One region of the Mesorhizobium sp. M0664 genome, then DNA from elsewhere that is predicted to be linked to it. Evidence: predicted binding sites of a transcription regulator. Region 1 holds the regulator's gene; each other region holds the start of a gene.

Region 1 (4,956 bases):
CCGGCCTTTCCACAGCCGATCGCAATCGCGCTCCTCGCGACCCTTTGTGCCGTCGTCTCGCGGTCATGGCCCAGGACGCGCCTGTGCTTCATGGTGGCGCTGCTCTGCGCGCTTGGCGTACTTGCCGCCAAGTTCGAAACATGGCGTGTCGGAACGCATATGCTCGGCTCCGAAATCTCGACGCGGCTGACGGGTCGCGTCGTATCGTACGAGCCCATGGCGAGCGGCCGCATCAGGCTGACAATCGATGTGATCTCAACCGCCAGGCCGACACTGCGCTACATGCCGGAACGGGTCCGCGTTTCGGCGATGAAGATACCGGCTGAGCTGACCGCCGGTTCCGAGATCACCGGCTATGTGCGGCTGCTGCCGCCGACCGGCCCGGTGCGGCCCGACAGCTATGATTTCTCCTTCGACAGCTATTTCGCCGGTATCGGCGGCAGCGGCTTTTTTCTCGGCAATCCGAAAATCGTGTCGTCGGACAGCATGCCGCTTGCCGCGCAGCTTTCTTCCGCGATCGAAGACGCGCGTGAATCCATCGCCGACCATATCCGCAGCCGCATCGGCGGTGCCGAGGGCGAGATTGCTGCTGCGCTGATCGTCGGCGTGCGCGCCGGCATTCCCGAGGAGATCAACGAAGCGATGCGGCGCACCGGCATCTACCACATCATCTCCATCTCGGGGCTGCATATGGCGTTGGTCGCCGGCACCATCATGGCGCTGCTGCGGGGTGCCTTCGCGCTGTTTCCCGATTTCTCATCGCGACGGCCGGTCAAGAAATATGCCGCGGCCGCCGCGCTTTTTTCGATTGCGGCCTACCTCGTCTTTTCCGGCATTGTCGTGGCGGCCGAACGCAGCTTCATCATGCTGGCGGTGATGCTTATCGCCGTGCTGTTCGACCGGGCCGCGCTCACCATGCGCAACCTGGCGATCTCGGCCATCGCGGTCATCCTGGTGTCGCCGCACGAGGTGGTCGGTCCGAGTTTCCAGATGTCCTTCGCCGCGACGGCGGCCCTTGTCGGCGCCTATGCAGGCTGGTCCGATTACCGCGCCGGCAGGGCCACCACGCCGCCGCCGCGGCAGTCGCCGCTACGCTTTGCCACTCGAAAGGTCCTGCTGGGCATGTGCGGTCTGGCGATGACCTCGATCATTGCAGGGAGCGCCACGGCGCTTTTCGCCATATGGCATTTCCAGCGCGTGGCGCCGCTCAGCCTGTTCGCCAATCTGGCCATCATGCCCATCGTGTCACTGGTCGTCATGCCCTTCGCCGTTCTCAGCGCGCTGGCGATGCCGTTCGGTGCGGATGGCCCTTTTCTCTATGTCATGGGCAAGGGGCTGACGGCGATGATCGCCCTGTCCGGGTGGATCTCGGAGCGCTCGCCGATCGATGCGGTCGGGCTGATTTCGCTGAGATCCGTCCTTCTGGTGACGATCGCCCTCGTCATTGCCAGCATGGCGACGACGTGGTTGCGGCTGGCGGCACTTCCTTTTGCGCTCGCCGGCTTGCTGACGACAACGCAGACACGCATACCCGACGTATTGGTCTCGGAGGACGCACGGCTGGTCGCGCTGCCGATCGGCAGCGGTGAACTCGCGGTCAACCGGGCACGCCCGAATGAGTTCACCATCGACAACTGGAAACGCGCGCTCACATCAGAGGCTATCGTCGCGCCGGAAACACCTGGAAAGAACGACCCGCAATTCGACATTGCCGATCCGGCCGACCTACCGCCGGGCATGCCGTTCATTTGCACGGACGGCCTCTGCCTTGCCAGGCATCCATCCGGCGCGATCATCGCGCAAGCCAAGGACCGCGATACTGCGCGGCCAGCCTGCGCCTTTGCCAGCTTGATCGTCATCGACGACGCCACCGCCCATAACCCCTGCTACTACGACCGGCTGGTCCTCGTCGTCACCAAACGGCAACTGGCGCGCGCGGGAAGTGCCGCCGTCTATTTCGATCCACAAGCGGCAACACGCGCCGAGATCCGCTTCGCCGTCGAAAAATCATACCGGCCCTGGCACGTGCAGCGGAAATTTTCACGCGCGGCACGGGGCCTGCCGCCATACCGCCGGGCCGACAACCCCAAAGCCGGCGCCAAGGGCGGAGCTCAGTAGCGGCGGATCAGTCCGACGAGCTTGCCCTGCACCTTGACCCTGTCTGGTCCGAAGATGCGCGTCTCGTAGGCCGGATTGGCGGCTTCCAGGGCGATCGAGGCGCCCTTGCGGCGGAACCGCTTCAGCGTCGCTTCCTCCTCGTCGACCAGTGCCACCACGATCTCACCGGGGCTCGCCGTATCGGCATTGCGGATGATCACCGTGTCGCCGTCGAAAATGCCGGCCTCGATCATCGAATCGCCTTTGACCTCAAGCGCATAATGCTCGCCGCCCATGATCATATCCGGCGGCACCGAAATCGAATGCGTCTGGTGCTGGATGGCGTCGATCGGCACACCGGCAGCGATGCGGCCCATCACTGGGATCGAAACGGCGGCGACGACATCGTCGTCATTTCCGGCTGCGGGCACGCGCGACGATGTCGGCTTGCCTTGCCGAGGGGCGCCTTGCCCAAGACTGCCCTGGATGACACTCGGCGAGAACTTGCGTGCCGCATTGAGGCCGGGGGCGATCGAGTCAGGCAGGCGTAGCACCTCCAGCGCACGGGCCCGGTTGGGCAAACGGCGAATGAAGCCGCGCTCCTCCAGCGCCGTAATCAGCCGGTGGATTCCGGATTTGGAAGCCAGGTCGAGCGCTTCCTTCATCTCGTCGAATGAAGGCGGGATACCGCTTTCCTTCAACCTTTCGTGGATGAACATAAGCAGTTCGTGTTGTTTGCGTGTCAGCATAGCGACCCCCAACAGAATCAGAAAAACAAACCCAGAACAAACACTATCTGTTCCAGTTGTGTTCCGCAACTGTTTAAAGTTTAATGAATGCGTTAAGGCTCGGGAAACAAACGACGTCCCCTACCGGCGTACCGCATTTTCACCGCCGCGAGCCTCATCGCCTTGATTCTGCTTTCGTTTGCGCCCTTCTGGCCTCCTAGAAGGCGGCACTGGCATCGGCCGTCGGTCGGCAAAAGGCACGGAATTGAACCCGTATCGACTGTGCGGTTTGGTCAATGCACCGTGAACGAAACGAACTCAAAACGCCAACCTCGGGTTAAGTCCCGGTTTCCACCGCCTGGTCAGGCTGCTTCTCGCCGGTGGAGCCTTGCTGCGCGCAACCAAGTAATGGAAGAACAGTCGATGCGTGTCCGGCGTTGCGTTGGATCTTGGGGGAGCAGACAAATCATGACAGGAATTCCCGATCTCGTGGCCATAAAGGCGATGGATGCCGCGGATCCGCTGCGCGCGATGCGCGACCGCTTTGTGTTGCCGCAAGGAGTGATCTATCTCGACGGCAATTCGCTAGGAGCTGCTTCACGTGCCGCTTTCGATGAACTGCACAAGGCCGCGACCGAAGAATGGTCGCATGATCTCATCCGCGCATGGAACACGGCCGGCTGGTTCAACATGCCGCTTGAACTTGGCGACCAGCTCGGGCGCCTGATCGGGGCCGCGGCCGGCCAGACAGTGGTCTGCGACACGACATCGGTCAATATCTACAAGCTGCTGCACGCCGCCATGGCCATGCGACCGGAGCGGCAGGTCATCGTCGCCGAGGGCGATAGTTTTCCGACGGACCTCTACATGGCCGAGGGTGTGGTTTCGACGCGAAAAGATACGCTGCTGCGCCTCTCGGGAGTCGACGCGCCGACCATCGAAGAGCTGATCGACGAACGCACCGCTGTGGTGCTGGTCAACCACGTCAACTATAAGTCGGGCGAACTGCGCGACATGCCGGCGCTGACGCGCAGGGCTCAGGAAGCCGGGGCGATGATCGTCTGGGATCTCTGCCACACCGCCGGCGCGATGCCAGTCGAACTCGACAAGGCAAACGCCGATTTTGCCGTTGGCTGCACCTACAAATATCTGAATGGCGGCCCGGGCGCGCCTGCCTTCATCTATGCGGCTGAGCGGCATCTTTCCGACATCCAGCAGCCGCTCACCGGCTGGTGGGGCCATGCACGGCCCTTCGCCTTCGAGCCAGGCTATGCGGCCGGCACCGGCATCCGCCGGTTTCTGTGCGGCACACAGCCGGTCCTGTCGATGCGCACGCTGAAGGGCGCGCTCGACATCTGGAACGATGTCGACATGACGGCGGTGCGCAAGAAGAGCATCGCGCTGGCGGATCTGTTCATCGAGCTTGTCGAGGCAAAGTGCGGCACTTACGGGCTCACGCTCGAAAGCACGCGCGATGGGGAAAAACGCGGCAGCCAGATTTCATTCATGCATGAGCATGGCTACCAGGTCATGCGCGCGCTGATCGAACGTGGCGTGATCGGCGATTTTCGCGCGCCATCGACCATGCGCTTCGGCTTCACCCCGCTCTATGTCGGCTATGCCGATGTCTGGCAGGCCGCCAAAGTGCTTGAGGACATCCTGCACACCGGTGCGTGGAAGGATGCGCGCTTCGCCATCAAAGCAGCTGTCACTTGAGATTGATGCGAGAGCTGGAATCGTGAGGCTGGCGACGACGCGCCGCGCGATGCTTACGGCTACGCTGCAGGGCCATATGCCAGGGAGGGCGCAGGGTGTTCGAACGTCACATTGCCGATTGGGACAACGCCTATGCCAACAGCGCCAACATAGCCGGCAGCGATCGCTGGCCGGCGGCCTGGATCGAGCCCGCGCGGGTTTTCCGCGACGTGCTTTCGACCGAGGGCAGGGCGCGGCTCGACATGGCCTATGGCGACAATCCACGCAACCGGCTCGATCTTTTCCTGCCGGCCATCAAGCCCAAGGGACTCGTGGTGTTCGTTCATGGCGGCTACTGGATGGAATTCGACAAGAATTTCTGGTCGCATCTTGCCGCTGGCCCTGTTGATCGCGGCTATGCGGTGGCGATGCCGTC
Region 2 (4,956 bases), on a different contig from region 1:
CCGCTGCCTAGAGCCATATCGTCAGGCTCAGGCCGCGGCGCTGGCTCGGCGATGCGATAATCGCTGGTCACACCGGGCAGAGCGCGCTTTTGCGAAGACGTCGAATTATCTTGGGCAAGTGCCATACCCACCAGCATGTTCGTGCCGGCAACGGTAGCGATGGCAAGGCATAACAGGCTGGATGAGCGGCTGGCGGTCATCGCCGGACTATAGTGCCGCGATAGCGGCAAGACCAGACCGATGGCGCTGAAATTGCGGGCGCTCAATCGCCTCAGTTCCGTCCGCCGGCCCGGCTCGTTCATGCGGCCTGCTTGCGAGTGTCGAAAACATGGTCGACGAGGCCCCAATCCTTGGCCTCCTGCGCGGTCATGAAAAAGTCGCGGTCGAGCGTGCGTTCCACTTCTTCGTAGGTGCGGCCGCAATGGCGGGCGTAAAGATCGGTCATGCGCCGCTTGGTGCGAAGGATGCCCTCGGCATGGCGCTGGATATCGGAGGCCTGGCCCTGGAAACCGCCGAGAGGCTGATGCAGCACGATGCTGGTGTTGGGTAGCGCGATGCGCCGCCCCGGTGTGCCGGCCATCAAAAGGAACGAGGCCATCGAGGCGGCGAAGCCCATACAAACCGTGGAGACCGGGCAACTGATATACTGCATCGTATCGTAGATCGCGAAACCGCTGGTCACCACGCCGCCCGGCGAGTTGATGTAGAGCGAGACCTCCTTGTCGGGATTGTCGGATTCCAACGACAGAAGCTGGGCGCAGACCAGCGCTGAGGTGCCGTCATCGATCGGGCCGTTGATGAAGACGATGCGCTCGCGCAGCAGCCGCGAAAATATGTCGAAGGCACGTTCGCCGCGGCTCGACTGCTCGATCACCATCGGCACCAGATTGGCAAGGCCGCTCATCGGTTGTCTCCGTTGACTGTTGTCGTTCAGGCCGCGCGCAGGAAGAGGCGCGGGGTGTTTGCGGCGATCTGCTTGTGCCTGGGAGTGTGCGCGTCAAAGGAAAGCCGGCAACCGGCGCCTGCCATCGCGATCTCCGGCACTGCTGCCCGAGCAAAACCATCATGGACGATGCGCAGATGCGTGCCGCCGGAAACGGTGCGGTCGAGCGTAAAGGTGACGATGCTGTCCACTGGGCTGTCGTTCATTGCGCTGTCCAGGGGATTGCCGGGCGGCACCTGCGTATCGCCGGGCGCCGGCCGCTCCCGCCAGGAATAGCGCAGCAGCCGTCCGGGATCCGCGTCGAGGATTTCGCACTCGATCGGCGCATTCGGCGCTTTAAAGGCAAAGCGGTTGCCGATTTCGGGCTTGATGTCGTTCGGCATCATCCAGGCCGCGAGCAGGTCCGGCACCGTCAGCGCCCGCCACACCTGTTCCGGCGGTTCGGGCAGCTCGCACTCGAACTCGATCTTGTCTGCGGCCATTTCGGCGCGTTCTTTGCCTCGGTTGGTCATTGGTCCATGTCCTTCAAAACCGTCTTGAGCCTTTCGATGCGCTCTGGCCAGAACGCACGGTAGCGTTCGATCCAGCCGAGCAGTGGCGCAAGCCCCTTCGGATCGACGCGGTAATAGGCGTTGCGACCGGCCCGGCGCTCGACCACGAGGCCGGCGCCGCGCAGCACTGCGAGATGTTGCGATACCGCCGGCTGCGATACCGGTATGCCAGTGCGCAGTTCCGACACCGTCATCTCGCCGTCGGCGAGCCGCTCATAGACGGCGCGACGCGTTGGATCCGCTAGTGCCCGAAAAATGTCTGCTTCGATCATGCCGAAAGCATAAGTCAATACTTATCGGTTTGGCAAGCCGTGTTTTTTAAGACAGGCGGTATTTTTTAAGACAGGCGAGGTTTTACAAACTCGCTGGAAGCCAGCGTCTCACCATGTCGGGGGATCCGTTGAACGTCGCCTCGAAAACTGGTGACGCGAGCACAGCATGAATATGAAGCAATTCGGAGCCGACGTTTCGGAAGCCATGTTGCCTGTACGCGGCGACAACAAGCGACTGTCCGGCAGTCAAGACGAGATGCTCTTCGTCGATCCACATCTCGGCCCTGCCAGCGATGACGGTAAGTACTTCCTCGACCGGGTGCCAATGTGTCGGGGCGCCAACGGTGGGTTCGACCCATTGTTCAAACATGCAAAGTTGAGTTGCGCCGTTGCGGGCAGAGACATGCATGCGGGTCTTTACTCCCGTCCGCCACTCTTCTTGCGGCTGATCGTTATGCGCAACCATCTTCATGCGTTCGCCTCGATCCCATGGTCTGTGGAAATTCGACGCCAAGACACTACTTCTTACTGACAACTATTGACAGTGCAGGGCCTCTCCTATAGAACGAAAAGAGAACAAAAACCTTGTGGGAAAAGGCAGCGACGGCAGGCAGGGATTGTCCATAGCCTGTAAGGTGCGGCGACAAAAATTCGGTTTCGGATGAGCGCGGAGAAGTATCATGGCGGGTAGCGTCAACAAGGTCATTCTGGTGGGCAACCTCGGGGCGGACCCTGAAATCCGCCGCCTGAATTCGGGTGACCCGGTCGTCAACATCCGCATCGCGACGTCGGAAAGCTGGCGCGACAAGACGTCCGGAGAGCGCAAGGAAAAGACCGAGTGGCACAATGTCGTGATCTTCAACGACCAGATCGCCAAGGTGGCCGAGCAGTATCTGAAGAAGGGCATGAAGGTCTATGTCGAGGGCCAGCTGCAGACGCGCAAATGGCAGGACCAGACCGGCAATGACCGCTATACGACCGAAATCGTGTTGCAGAAATTCCGCGGCGAGCTGCAGATGCTCGATGCGCGGGGCGAGGGCGGCGGCCAGGTCGGCAACTATGCCGGTGGTGGTGCGAGCCGCGGTTCCGATTTCGGCCAGTCCGGCCCGGGCGAAAGTTTCAATCGCGGTGGCGCCAACAAGGGCGGCGGCGGTGGTTCGTCGCGCGAGCTGGACGACGAAATCCCGTTCTGATTTCTCGGGCGGACTGCCCTTGCGGCGAAAAGCGCCGGCACCTTGGCCACGAAATGGCGTCCCGAAAATCTGTCTTGGATTTTCGGGACGTTGTGCGTTTGAGCGGTGAAAGGACGTATCAGGTGAAGGCAAGGGTCAAATGGGTCGAGGAGCGCACTTTCGTTGGCGAGTCCGCCAATGGGCACAAGCTGGTGCTAGGCACTGCGTTCGGGCCGGAGGGCAAGACGCCGGGGCCGAGCCCAATGGAACTGGTGCTGATCGGCACTGGCGGCTGCTCGGCCTATGACGTGGTCCATATCCTCGAAAAGGGGCGCGAGGCGGTCGAAGATTGCGTGGTCGAACTCGATGCCGACCGTGCAGAAGCCGATCCCAGGGTGTTCACCCGCATTCACATGCATTTTGTCGTCAAGGGCCGGGCGCTATCACACGCCAAGGTGAAGCGGGCGATCGGGCTTTCGATCGAGAAATACTGCTCGGCCTCGGCAATGATGGCCAAGACTGCCGAGATTACCCACGACTTCGAAGTCATTGAAACGACAGCGAAGTAGGGCTGTTCCTACGTCGCCATCAGCGCCTTGATGCCGTCGGCGACGAACTGTACGGCGAGCGCCGCCAGGATGACGCCGAGCAGCCTTGTCAGGATCGAACGGCCGGTTTGGCCGAGGATACGGTCGATGCGCTCTGACAGCACGAACACCAGGTAGGTGATGACGAGGCAGATGGCGATGATGCCGACAAGGGCTGTCTGCGCGCCCAAACCCTGAAACGAGCTTGAGAGCAGGACGGTCGCCGAAATCGCGCCGGGACCGGCAATGAGCGGGATCGCCAGCGGAAAGGCGGCGATGTTGTGGATCATGTCCCTGGTGATGGCGACGTCGCCGATCTTCTCCTTGCGGTCCTGCCGGCGCTCGAACACCATTTCGAAGGCGATGAAGAACAGCAGAAAGCCGCCGGCGACGCGGAACGCCGGCAGAGTGATGCCGAAGACTGACAGGATCGACGCGCCGGCGATTGCGAACAACGCCATTACCAGGAAGGCGATGACCGAGGCGCGCACGGAGACCTGGTTGCGCTCCTCGCGGTTCATGCCGCGGGTCACGGCGAGGAAGAGCGGCGCCAGGCCGGGCGGATCGATCGTCACCAGCATGGTGACGAAGGCGTTGAACAGGCTGTCGAAGCTCGGCATGCTGACCCTCCCCGCCGGCAAAGCCGGATAACGGGATTGGTAGAGCAAAGCGGAGCCAGTGGAAACCGTGCGGATCAGGGGCTGACGGCCCGGCGCGCCAGAAACTCGACTTCAAGACGCCAGGTAGCGCCGTCGTCCTGTGAGCGTTCGCCCAGCCAGCGGAACGAATTTTCGGTGATGCGCGAAAAGCTCCAGCGCACAGCAGATCCGGTGCCGTCTGCGCCTTGCTGGATGATGGTATCGCCCTCCGCACGGCCGAGCTGGCGGCTGTAGTACTGATTGCGCGGATCGCTCCAGAAGATGTGCCAGGCGTCAACGCCGGGATCGTAGACGCGCAACGTCGTGCCATAGAAGGTCCATTTGCCGAGCGAGGGCGAGGGGCCGGCGTCACGGGCAGGCAGGATCCATACGTCCTGGATCGCGCGGCCTTCGAGCACCCAGCCGAAATGCACTTCGCCGCGCCCGGTCAGCACCTGACCGTCCTCGAGATGGCGCGTGGCGTCGAACGTCCAGGCGCCGACGAAGCGGCCATAAAGATTCAGTTTCTCGGCAAGGGCCGGTACGGGCCCATCGCTGTGCAGGGCCTTGGCAAAGGAATTGGACATGGCTTCGCTCTCATCTTGTCAGGAGACCGGCAAGCATAGAGGCCGACAGGGGTTCTGCGCTTGGGAAAAGTTGCTATGTTTCGGCGATGACGACGAGCGCGTACAGGCTGGCGTCGGGCCGAGGCTGGCAGGTGTCGGATGTCATCTGCACCGCCAGCGCCGCCGACAGGCCATTCGAGGAGGAGCATCGGGATTTCTGCGTTGCC
Region 3 (4,956 bases), on a different contig from region 1:
CCGGTCGCCGATGCCGAGATCGTCACCGATCCCGGCCCCCTGCCCGCCGGGCCGATGGACATCCAGCTTCTCGGTACCGCCGTCGGCGGCGACGATGGCGACTTCACCTTCAACGGCCAGCCGGCCGGCTATGTCCAGCGGCCGCCGGGGATCCGGCATCTGCGCAATGTGTTTGCGCTGCACGTGCTGAGCGATTCGATGGTGCCGCGCTACGAGCCCGGCGAGATGATCTATTGCGGCGGCCGCGAAGCGTTGCCCGGCGACCATGTGGTGATCGAGACCCTGCCCGAGGAGAACGAGCAAAACGGCAAGGCCTTCATCAAGAAGCTGGTCAAGCGCACCGCCGCCGAGCTGATCGTCGAACAGTACAACCCGCCCAAGACGCTGTCCTTCAACCGCTACGCCATCAAGAACGTCTTCCGCGTCATCCCGCTCAAGGAACTGCTGGGGTATTGAGGGCTTGTTGCCTTCTCCCCTTGTGGGAGAAGGTGGATCGGCGCACAGCGCCGAGCCGGATGAGGGGTGCTGGAAGGAACGCGGCGGAGGAAATGTAGAAGCGATTTTTAAGCACTTACGCCATCAAGGTAGCGATCCGTCCAACACCCCTCATCCGACCGAGCTTCGCTCGGCCACCTTCTCCCACAAGGGGAGAAGGGAAGAGCAGCACGCCCGCCCCCTCAAGCCCGCCTCGACTGCAGCTCTCGACCGTTGAGCAGGCGCGCCTCGGCGCGGGTCCGCTGCCGGTCGTCGATGAAGGCGGCCTGGATCGAGACGGCGGCGCCCGGCAGGCCGTCGGCCCGGCAGGCCTTGCAGATCAGGCGCCCCGAAAGTGCGGCCAGCGGTGTCTCCGGCCTCACCCCATGCCGCTTGAGTTCGGCCGGTTTCCACCACCTGTTGCGGCCGCAATCGATGCACTCGACGGCAATCGAGACAACATCCGCGATCGTCGCTTCCCTGCCCGCTAATGCCATAGCCATCCCCATCATTGTTCCTGCTTTGTTCACATCATTATCGGTTTTCGGGGCGGAGTCGAGTCGGTTCCGCTTGCACCAACGTGAAAGTTTCACTTGTTCAGGTACTTGAGTTATGCTTCTATCTCGTGCAGGGCTGGAAATCGGCGCGAGCAACAGAACCGCGGCCGCTCCGTCGGCCGGCAAGCAAGGGAGTGACGATGGACCTCGCCCAGTTCGCCCAGGCCTGCGGTTATGCCGGCCACAGCCCGGCCATGCTTGCTGCCTTCGCAGCCATCCGCCAGGACGGCATCCGCACGGCGCGCCAGGGCCATGGCCAGCGCAAGTCGGCGATCGACCGGATGAAGCCGAGCCGCGCTTTGTTCCTGGCGGCGATCCGCCCGGCGCAGTCGGCCGAGGAGGCGATCGAGGACGCCGCCCGCTTCCTGTCGATGTTCCGCAACATGCCGCGCTGGCGACAGGAAAGGCGCACCGCCGACTTCGCCCGCGCCAGGCAGCAACGCCTCTTCGCCCGCTTCTTCCGCCGCTACGGCCATCGCCTCTGGGCGCTCGAGGCGACCTGAAGGCGCGCGGGCCTCCCTTGCAAAACGGATGTTGCGATCGCCGACACCGCGCCGTATGTCTCCGCGCGATGAGCGAGATCGAATTCCGTCGCGCGCAGGCGCCCGACCTGCCGGCGATCGTTGCAATGCTTGCGGACGATGTGCTCGGCGCAGACCGGGAAGACCCGTCCACGCCGCTTGCGCCATCCTATCTCGATGCCTTCAGCGCAATCGATACCGATCCCAACCAGTTGCTGGCCGTCGCGGTCAACGCCGGGCAAGTGGTCGGAACGCTGCAGCTCAGCTTCCTTCCAGGCATTTCGAGAAAAGGCGCCTGGCGCGGCCAGATCGAAGGCGTTCGCGTCGCCCGGCAATGGCGCTCGCGCGGCGTCGGCAAGCTGATGATCGAATGGGCGATTGAAACATGCCGTTCGCGCAATTGCAGCTTCGTCCAGCTCACCACGGACAAAGGTCGACGGGAGGCCCACGCTTTTTACGAGCGCCTCGGCTTCACCGCCAGTCATCTCGGCTACAAGATGGCGCTGTAGATCAGCATTTCATCGCATTCAGCGCCGACCGCTCATCTTCGCTACCCACTCTGGATGGAGCATTGACAAGCCGGCCTTTCGCCCTGCTCCATCCGCCCATGATTTACGACCGAACCTGGCTTGAGAAAACCTTTCGCGCAAAGCCCCGGCAGAAGTTCCTGTTCTTCTGGGGCCATCAGCCGTCTAAGGACGGCCGAATAAGCACGTCGTGCTTCAGCCAGTGGTGGCATGCGCCTTTTACCGTCGATGGCTTGAGCTATCCGACTGCCGAACACTGGATGATGGCCGAGAAGGCACGACTGTTCGGTGATGCTCCGACGGCAACACAAATCCTCAGGGCGGCGAGCCCCAAGCAGGCAAAGCAGCTTGGCCGCCAGGTGAGCGGCTTCGATGGCACCAAATGGGATGCAGACAAATATCGCATCGTCACTGAAGGGAGCTTTCAGAAGTTCCGTCAGAACGCGGCGCTGCGCGAATATCTGTTGTCGACGCATGACCGGGTGCTGGTCGAGGCGAGCCCTGTCGACCGGGTGTGGGGTATCGGCCTTGCGGCGGATGACGAGAGGGCGGTGAACCCGCTGCTGTGGCGCGGCGAGAACCTGTTGGGATTCGCGCTGATGCAGGCGCGCGATCGGCTGCGCGGCTGAACATTTGCCGTGCGCTCGTCATCTGCGGCAGCCTCCGCGCTGCTTGACAATCCACCCACAATGTTCTCTTTATGTTCTCACCACAACTCGAGACAATGCGGCGTTCGAACCGCCGCGGGCGAACGGGCCGGATGGAAGCCAACATCCTCCACGCGGATCTGGATGCCTTCTATGCCTCGGTCGAACAGTTGCTCGACCCGGCCTTGCGCGGCAAGCCGATTGCCGTCGGCGGCGGGGTAGTGCTTGCCGCATCCTATGAAGCCAAGGCGTTCGGCGTGCGCGGCGGTATGCCGGGACGGCGGGCGCGGGAACTCTGCCCGCAACTCGTCTTCGTCGGCGGCCATTTCAAGGACTATCAGCGGCTGGGCGATGCGGCAATCAAGGTGCTCGGCGATTTCACGCCGGTGGTCGAGCGGATTTCGATCGACGAGGCCTTTGCCGACGTCGCCGGCTGCACCCATTTGTTCGGCTCGCCGGCCGAGATCGCCGGCAAGATCCGCCGCCGCGTGCGGGCCGAGCTCGGCCTGCCGATCTCGGTCGGCGTAGCCCGCACCAAGCATCTGGCCAAGATCGCCTCACAGGTCGCAAAACCGGACGGGCTGGTGGTGGTCGATCCGCGCCACGAGCTGGAATTCCTGCACCACCTGCCGGTCGAGCTGATGTGGGGCGTCGGCCCGGTCACCAGGCAGCGGCTGGCCGGCATCGGCGTCAACACCATCGGCGAGCTGGCGAAGACCAATGGTGGGGCGCTTGAGCGCCTGCTCGGGTCGGCGGCGGGAGAGAAACTCAACGCGCTGGCGTGGAACCGCGATCCGCGCAAGCTCGAGACGCAGCGCCGGGCGCGCTCGGCGGGTGCGCAGTCGGCGCTTGGCCGAAAACCGGCCGAGGAGCAGGTCTTCGTGCCGGCTTTGCTGCATCTGGCCGACAGGGTCGCCACAAGATTGCGGGCGAAATCCCGGCCCGGCCGTACAGTGACGGTTCGCGTCCGCTTTGCCGATTTGCGCTCGGTGACGCGCTCGATCACGCTCGATCAGCCGATTTCGGCGACCGCCATGCTGGCCGAGATCGCCGAGGCGCTGGTGCGCAAGGTGCTCATCGACCATCCGCACGAAAAGACAATCTCGCTGCTGGCGATCGCCGTATCGCATCTGGAGCAGCATGCCGGCCTGCAACTGGAACTGCCGCTCGGGCTCGACGACGATCGCCGCCGCCCCGGCACCAGCAAGGGCGCGGCGCGCTGGACCGCGGATCGCGCCGTCGACAAGATCCGCGACCGCTTCGGCTGGGAGGCGGTGGGCTACGCCTCGGTCGCGCTCGAGCTACAGCGGTCGGTTCCCGACGCGTTTCGCGAGCTGGCCGAAAAGGAATTGTGAGCCTCGATTACACTTTGGTTGCCAAGTCGCCGGAATGACGTTGAAGGCTGCGCCGTTGTGAATTTATCTTGGGACCAGTTCGTCGTGCACCGGTTTGGGTATCAACCAGACAGGGTAGCACCCGCTCGCAAATCCTTCCGCCCTCACTTCGAACGACAGGAGATCGGCATGGGACAGAACGCCGGATATTTCGCACTCATCGTTGCCGGATTGGTGACCAATGCAACGACGCTGGCCAAGCCGCTCAACCCGGACCGGGCGATTCCATCCCTGGGCGATATCAACTCGCCGCTGGCCAGCCCGCTGTTCAAGCAGGTCAAGGCCGGGCCGCTGGAGATAAAGCTTGAGGAAACCACGCTTGCCGATGTCGAAAAAGCCTTCGGCGGAGCGATGCACGATGAAGGTGACGCCGGAGATTCACGCCACTGGCTTTGCTATGCCGGCCCCGACGCCGGCGGATCGCCGTCGATCTTCTGGTTCGTATCCGGCGAGATGGGTGGCTCCGACCATGGTGTCCTGTCCGTCGCCCTGCAGCCGAACCCGGAAGGCAAGGTGCCGGAAGGATGCGCCGGCGCGCCTGCCAGCCTGACAGCTATTGAACTCGATACGCCCGGCGTCGGAGCGCCGCTGAGCGACGTGGCCGCGAAATTTGGCGCCGCCAAGCCCGATCGTTACGGCCATTTCGGCTTCGCCGCCTCTTATCCTGCTTCGTCTCCCGACCAGAAGGACGCCACGGTCACGCAGACGCTCACCTACACAGCCGGCAACGGCAGGATAACCGGCGTGGCGGTGACGCAAGTCACCACCAATTAGGGTGTCCCCGCTCGGTCGGCGAATGGTTCACGTGTGATTGATTCAGCCGCGCCCGAGCCGGG
Region 4 (4,956 bases), on a different contig from region 1:
GCAGGCCGGGCGGCACGTCGCGGCCGTCGGCCAGTGCCAGCTTCGGCCGGATTGACAGGCCGGCCACGGCACGGCGCATCGCCTCCAGGCTGGCCTTGAGGATGTTGGAGGCATCGATGCCTTCGGCGCTGACCGAGGCCATCGATACGGCGAGCGCGGAGCCGAGGATTTTCAGGAACAGCGCCTCACGCTGCAAATGCGTCAGCCGCTTGGAATCGTCGAGGCCGTCGGGGATGTTGGCGGGATCGAGCACCACCGCTGCCGCCACCACCGGCCCGGCGAGCGGGCCGCGGCCGGCCTCGTCCATCCCCGCCACCGGCCAAAGGCCTTCGGCCATCGCCCTCGTCTCGAACGAGAAGTCGGGTTTCTCGACGATTTCGAAGAGAAGCGGAGAATCGGAACGCGGGCGAGCCATGGTGCGGCGAGGTTCGCATCGGCTCCGATTCTCCGCAAGTCCCCTCCGGGTCGGGCGGGGCACCGGACCAGGAGGGGGCTACCGTCTGCAAGCCCGGGGACAGGACAGGCCGGACGGGATTTTTCGCCTGCTGCGGCCGCTTCAAGCGGCTGGCGCGAGACGCTTTGTCACAGCAGCATCAGCTGCTCGGTAGCCTTGGCGGCGGGGACGAACTGGTCGGTCCTGAGCGAGCGCCGCTCGGCGTTGAGGCCGAGCCGTTTGGCAGCTATCTCGAAACGCCGGCCGATCTGCCAGGCATAGGGACCGGAGCCTTTCATGCGCTTGCCCCATTCCGAATCGTAGTCCTTGCCGTCGCGCATCGAACGGATCAGCGACATGACGTGGCGATAGCGGTCGGGATAGTGGCGCAGCAGCCAGTCCTTGAAGATCGGCGCGACCTCCAGCGGCAGGCGCAGCAGCACATAGCCGGCCTCGCGCGCGCCCGCTGCCTGCGCCGAATCGAGGATGCGCTCCATCTCCGGGTCGGTCAGTCCGGGGATGATCGGCGCGACCATCACCGAGGCCGGAATGCCGGCATCCGAAAGCTGCCTGATCGCCTCCAGCCGCTTGGTCGGCGTCGACGCTCGCGGCTCCATCGTTCTGGCCAGCATCCTGTCCAATGTCGTCACCGACAATGCCACCTTGGCCAGCCCGCGTTCGGCCATGCGTGACAGAATGTCGATATCGCGTGTCACCAGCGCCGACTTGGTGACGATGCCGACCGGATGGCCGCGCGCCTCCAGCACTTCGAGGATCTCGCGCATGATCCGGTATTGCTTCTCGATCGGCTGATAAGGATCGGTATTGGTGCCGATGGCGATGGTGCGCGGCTGGTAATTATCCCTGGACAATTCCTTGTCGAGCAGCCGCGCCGCATCCGGCTTGGCAAACAGCTTCGATTCGAAATCCAGCCCCGGCGACAGGCCCATGAAGCTGTGCGTCGGCCGCGCGAAACAATAGACGCAGCCATGTTCGCAGCCGCGATAGGGATTGATCGAGCGGTCGAAGGAGATGTCGGGCGATTCGTTGCGCGTGATGATGGTGCGCGGCTTCTCGACCTGTACCTCGGTCTTGAACGGCGGCAGCTCCTCCAGCGAATTCCATCCATCGTCGAACACATGCCGGCTGACCGGCTCGAAACGGCCGGACGGATTGATGCCCGCCGACCTGCCGCGATTGCGGTCCGGACGGACACGCATGCCGCTCTGCTCGATCATCGCATTCGCCATTTCGGCCCTGCCAGCGCCGAAGGCTGCAATATCGGCACGCACGATCTGTTCCATCTTGGCCCTTTCCCAGGGACTGTCCGCCCGCTGTCGAATCGCTCTGCTCATGAATGTATTCCTATCGTATCGATGAGAACAAAGCAAGAACTTTCTCGCGGTGCGCCGCAAAAACTGGCGCTGCCCACCGCTTTCCGCTATTCGGCTAAACATGCTCAGCGTCCTGATCGAAACCCTGAATGACGAGGAGGGCCTTGCCCGCACGCTCGCCTCGCTGATCGGCGGCGCGGTCGAAGGCGTGGTGCGCGACGTTCTCGTCTGCGACACCGGCTCGACCGATCAGACGCACCGCGTCGCCGAACATGCCGGCTGCCACTATGTCAGCGGCGGCATCGCCGCCGGCATCAGGCAGGCCAAGGGCGACTGGCTGCTCTTGCTGGAACCGGGCGCGCGGCTGGGAGAGGGCTGGATCGACGAGGTCGCCGCCCATACCGCCAGGCAAACCATGGCGGCGCGGTTCTCGCGGGCACGCGGCAGCCGCACGCCGTTCCTGTCGCGCGTCTTTGCCGGAAATCGCGCTCTCGCCGAAGGCTTGGTGATCAGCAAGCGTCAGGCCGCGGCGCTGTCGAAGAACGCCCGCAGCGCCGAAGCGATCGCCCGCGGCCTGGCGACCAGGAGGCTCCACGCCGAGATCTGGGTCGCGCCGCGGAAGTGACGGCTTACCGTCCCGGTTATGGGAACTCCGCCCAAGCACATTTTCTGGCGGGTCGTCGTTTATTGTGCATTGCACAAAATCTGGCCGGGGGTTACCATTCCCGGCGATATGGGCGAATAGGGTTTGGGGTGTGCCGGAGCGGCGACGGCTAACGTCGATGCTGTTCCCTCGACATTTTGAGGACCCCGATGACCCTTTCAAGCCCTGACAAGTCCGGCGCTGCAAGCCTCGAGGCGATCGCACGAAACGGCGGCACGCTGCGCCGCATCGCCGCCCGCATCCCGACCTATCTTTCCGACCTTCGCGAGAATCCGGCATGGCTGCCGATGTTCATGCTGGCCCGCACCATGCCGGCGCGGCGCCTGCACTGGCGCGGTGCAAAGCCCGTTCCGCCGGCGCGCAATGTCGGTGAAACGATGTTCGCCGGCGTCGATCGCGATGCCGTCGTCGGCGCGCTGCGGACGGAGGGGCTCTATTCGGGCCTGATGCTGCCGGCCGCCATCCATGAGGAGATTGTCCGCTTCGCCGAGCGCACGCCATGCTTCGGCAATTTCGACCGTCGGCTGGAATTCCTGCCCGAAAAACACGCCGATGCCGAAAAGCATTTCGGCCGCCCGCTGCTCAGCGGTCACTATTTCGAACGGGTCCTCGACTGCAACGCTGCGGTCGCCGTGCAGCGCGATCCGCTGCTTCTCGATATCGCAGCGCACTATCTCGGCAGCCAGGCCAAGCTGATCACCACCCGCGTCTGGTGGAGCTTTCCGACCGGTGGCGTCTCGGACGCCGACAAGAACATGGCCTCGCTCGGCAAATACCATTTCGACCTCGACGACTGGCGCATGCTGAAGTTCTTTTTCTACCTGGTGCCGGTCGACGCCGACACTGGGCCGCATGTCTATGTCCGCGGCTCCCATAACCGCCGCATCCTGAAGCATCAGCTGACGCTGCTGGTCGGCCATTCGGCGGAAGAGGTGCTGGGCGTCTACGGCGAGCAGAGCCCGGTCACGCTGACCGGGCCGGCCGGCCTCGGCTTTGTCGAGGATCCGTTCGGCTTCCATATGGGCACCGTGCCGACGCTCACGCCGCGGCTGATGATGGAGGTTGGCTTCGGCGTGTCGCCGCCGTCGCGCCGGCGTTTTCACGGCGAGCCGGTCATTCGCTAAACCGAGGTCGCTTGGCTGATACCTCGGTTCGTCTCAGCCGCGCCGCAAATGCTCGTCCAGCCGCGGCATGATCTCGACGAAGTTGCAGGGCATGTGCCGATAGTCGAGCTGCGGCTTCAAGATGCCGTCCCAGGCGTCCTTGCAGGCGCCGGGCGAGCCCGGCAGCACGAAAACGAAGGTGGCGTTGACGACGCCGCCGGTTGCCCGGCTCTGGATCGTCGAAGTGCCGATCTTGTCGTAGGAGATGCGGTGGAACACTTCGGAAAAGCCGTCCATGCGCTTTTCGAAGATCGGCTCCAGCGCTTCCGGCGTCACGTCGCGGCCGGTGAAGCCGGTGCCGCCGGTGGTGATGACGACATCAATCGCCTCGTCCCTTGACCAGCCCAGGACCTTGTCGCGGATCTTGTCGCGGTCGTCGGTGACGATGTCGCGGGCGGCCAGGACATGGCCGGCCTCGGCAATGCGGTCGGCCAGCGTCTGCCCGGATTTGTCGTCGGCGAGGCTGCGCGTATCGGAAACGGTCAGTACCGCGATGCGCACGGGAACGAAGGGGCGGCTCTCGTCAATCCTGGCCATGGGCGTCAGCCTCCGATGTCACGCTTCGCGTCGCCGCGACAAACCAGTCGGGATGGCGGCCGCGGATATCGACGGCCGCGCGCTTGGCCACATTGCCGGTCTCGAACAGCCCGAAGCAGGTGGCGCCTGAACCGGACATCCTGGCAAAACCGGCTCCGGCCTTGTTGAGCACGGAAAGCGCCTTGCCGATGGCGGGCTGGATTGCGCGCGCCGCAGGCTCGAGGTCGTTGCGGGTGATCTCCAGCCAGTTGCGGATGCTGTGGAAGTCGAGGTTGCGCGGCAGCGGCGGCAGCCCCGCATTGTCGCGGCGGCCAAGCGCCTCGAACACGTCGCCCGTCGAGACGGCAGTGCCGGGATTGACGAGCACCAGACCCAGCGCCGGGAAACCCGGCACGAGCGTCAGCTCGTCGCCGATGCCGCGGGCTATCAGCGGCTTGGCTGCGAGGCACATCGGCACGTCGGCGCCGAGTGACAGGCCGATCCACGCCAGTTCGGCATCGCCGATGTCGAGCCTCCAGGTCCGGACCAGGGCGCGCAGCACAGCCGCCGCATCGCTCGACCCGCCGCCGACACCGGACGCGACCGGCAGGTTCTTTTCGAGCCTGATGGCGACAGCCGGTGCGTGCTGGGGACCGGCCTCGCGCCGCAGTGCATCGCGCGCTCTCACCACCAGATTATTGTCGTCGACGGGCACCGCGGAGGCGTATTTGCCGGACACGGAAAACCCATCGCTGTCGGCAAGCTCCGTTTCGATGCGGTCGCCGAAGCGCGTGAACACAGCCAGGCTTTCGATCGTGTGATAGCCGTCGGCGCGCTGGCCGGTGA

The links. Region 1 encodes LexA, which represses DNA repair genes until DNA is damaged. Its sites were predicted from a motif close to TGTTCNNNNTGTGTTCNG; they were not measured.
Region 2: the regulator LexA is predicted to act here: its motif matches at 2,328-2,345, upstream of NKI39_RS16765 (single-stranded DNA-binding protein).
Region 3: the regulator LexA is predicted to act here: its motif matches at 2,770-2,787, upstream of dinB (DNA polymerase IV).
Region 4: the regulator LexA is predicted to act here: its motif matches at 1,812-1,829, upstream of NKI39_RS04005 (PA0069 family radical SAM protein).

The regions. Positions count from the first base shown of each region.
Region 1 covers NZ_JAMYPW010000045.1:37,101-42,056, reverse strand. Annotated here, with positions in the region: gene NKI39_RS27730 (ComEC/Rec2 family competence protein) at 1-2,118, shown strand, start outside; gene lexA (transcriptional repressor LexA) at 2,112-2,846, opposite strand; gene kynU (kynureninase) at 3,294-4,541, shown strand; gene NKI39_RS27715 (hormone-sensitive lipase) at 4,637-4,956, shown strand, end outside.
Region 2 covers NZ_JAMYPW010000016.1:60,757-65,712, reverse strand. Annotated here, with positions in the region: gene NKI39_RS16790 (hypothetical protein) at 1-302, opposite strand, end outside; gene NKI39_RS16785 (ATP-dependent Clp protease proteolytic subunit) at 299-904, opposite strand; gene NKI39_RS16780 (SRPBCC family protein) at 931-1,455, opposite strand; gene NKI39_RS16775 (ArsR/SmtB family transcription factor) at 1,452-1,766, opposite strand; gene NKI39_RS16770 (cupin domain-containing protein) at 1,849-2,238, opposite strand; gene NKI39_RS16765 (single-stranded DNA-binding protein) at 2,447-2,959, shown strand; gene NKI39_RS16760 (OsmC family protein) at 3,082-3,507, shown strand; gene NKI39_RS16755 (MarC family protein) at 3,516-4,145, opposite strand; gene NKI39_RS16750 (hypothetical protein) at 4,220-4,750, opposite strand; gene NKI39_RS16745 (helix-turn-helix transcriptional regulator) at 4,837-4,956, shown strand, end outside.
Region 3 covers NZ_JAMYPW010000025.1:43,647-48,602, reverse strand. Annotated here, with positions in the region: gene NKI39_RS21185 (XRE family transcriptional regulator) at 1-456, shown strand, start outside; gene NKI39_RS21180 (hypothetical protein) at 678-977, opposite strand; gene NKI39_RS21175 (hypothetical protein) at 1,172-1,534, shown strand; gene NKI39_RS21170 (GNAT family N-acetyltransferase) at 1,603-2,061, shown strand; gene ybiA (riboflavin biosynthesis intermediates N-glycosidase) at 2,160-2,708, shown strand; gene dinB (DNA polymerase IV) at 2,840-4,081, shown strand; gene NKI39_RS21155 (hypothetical protein) at 4,250-4,894, shown strand.
Region 4 covers NZ_JAMYPW010000002.1:259,497-264,452, reverse strand. Annotated here, with positions in the region: gene rnhB (ribonuclease HII) at 1-415, opposite strand, end outside; gene NKI39_RS04005 (PA0069 family radical SAM protein) at 583-1,737, opposite strand; gene NKI39_RS04000 (glycosyltransferase) at 1,889-2,392, shown strand; gene NKI39_RS03995 (phytanoyl-CoA dioxygenase family protein) at 2,581-3,555, shown strand; gene moaB (molybdenum cofactor biosynthesis protein B) at 3,589-4,131, opposite strand; gene NKI39_RS03985 (4-(cytidine 5'-diphospho)-2-C-methyl-D-erythritol kinase) at 4,118-4,956, opposite strand, start outside.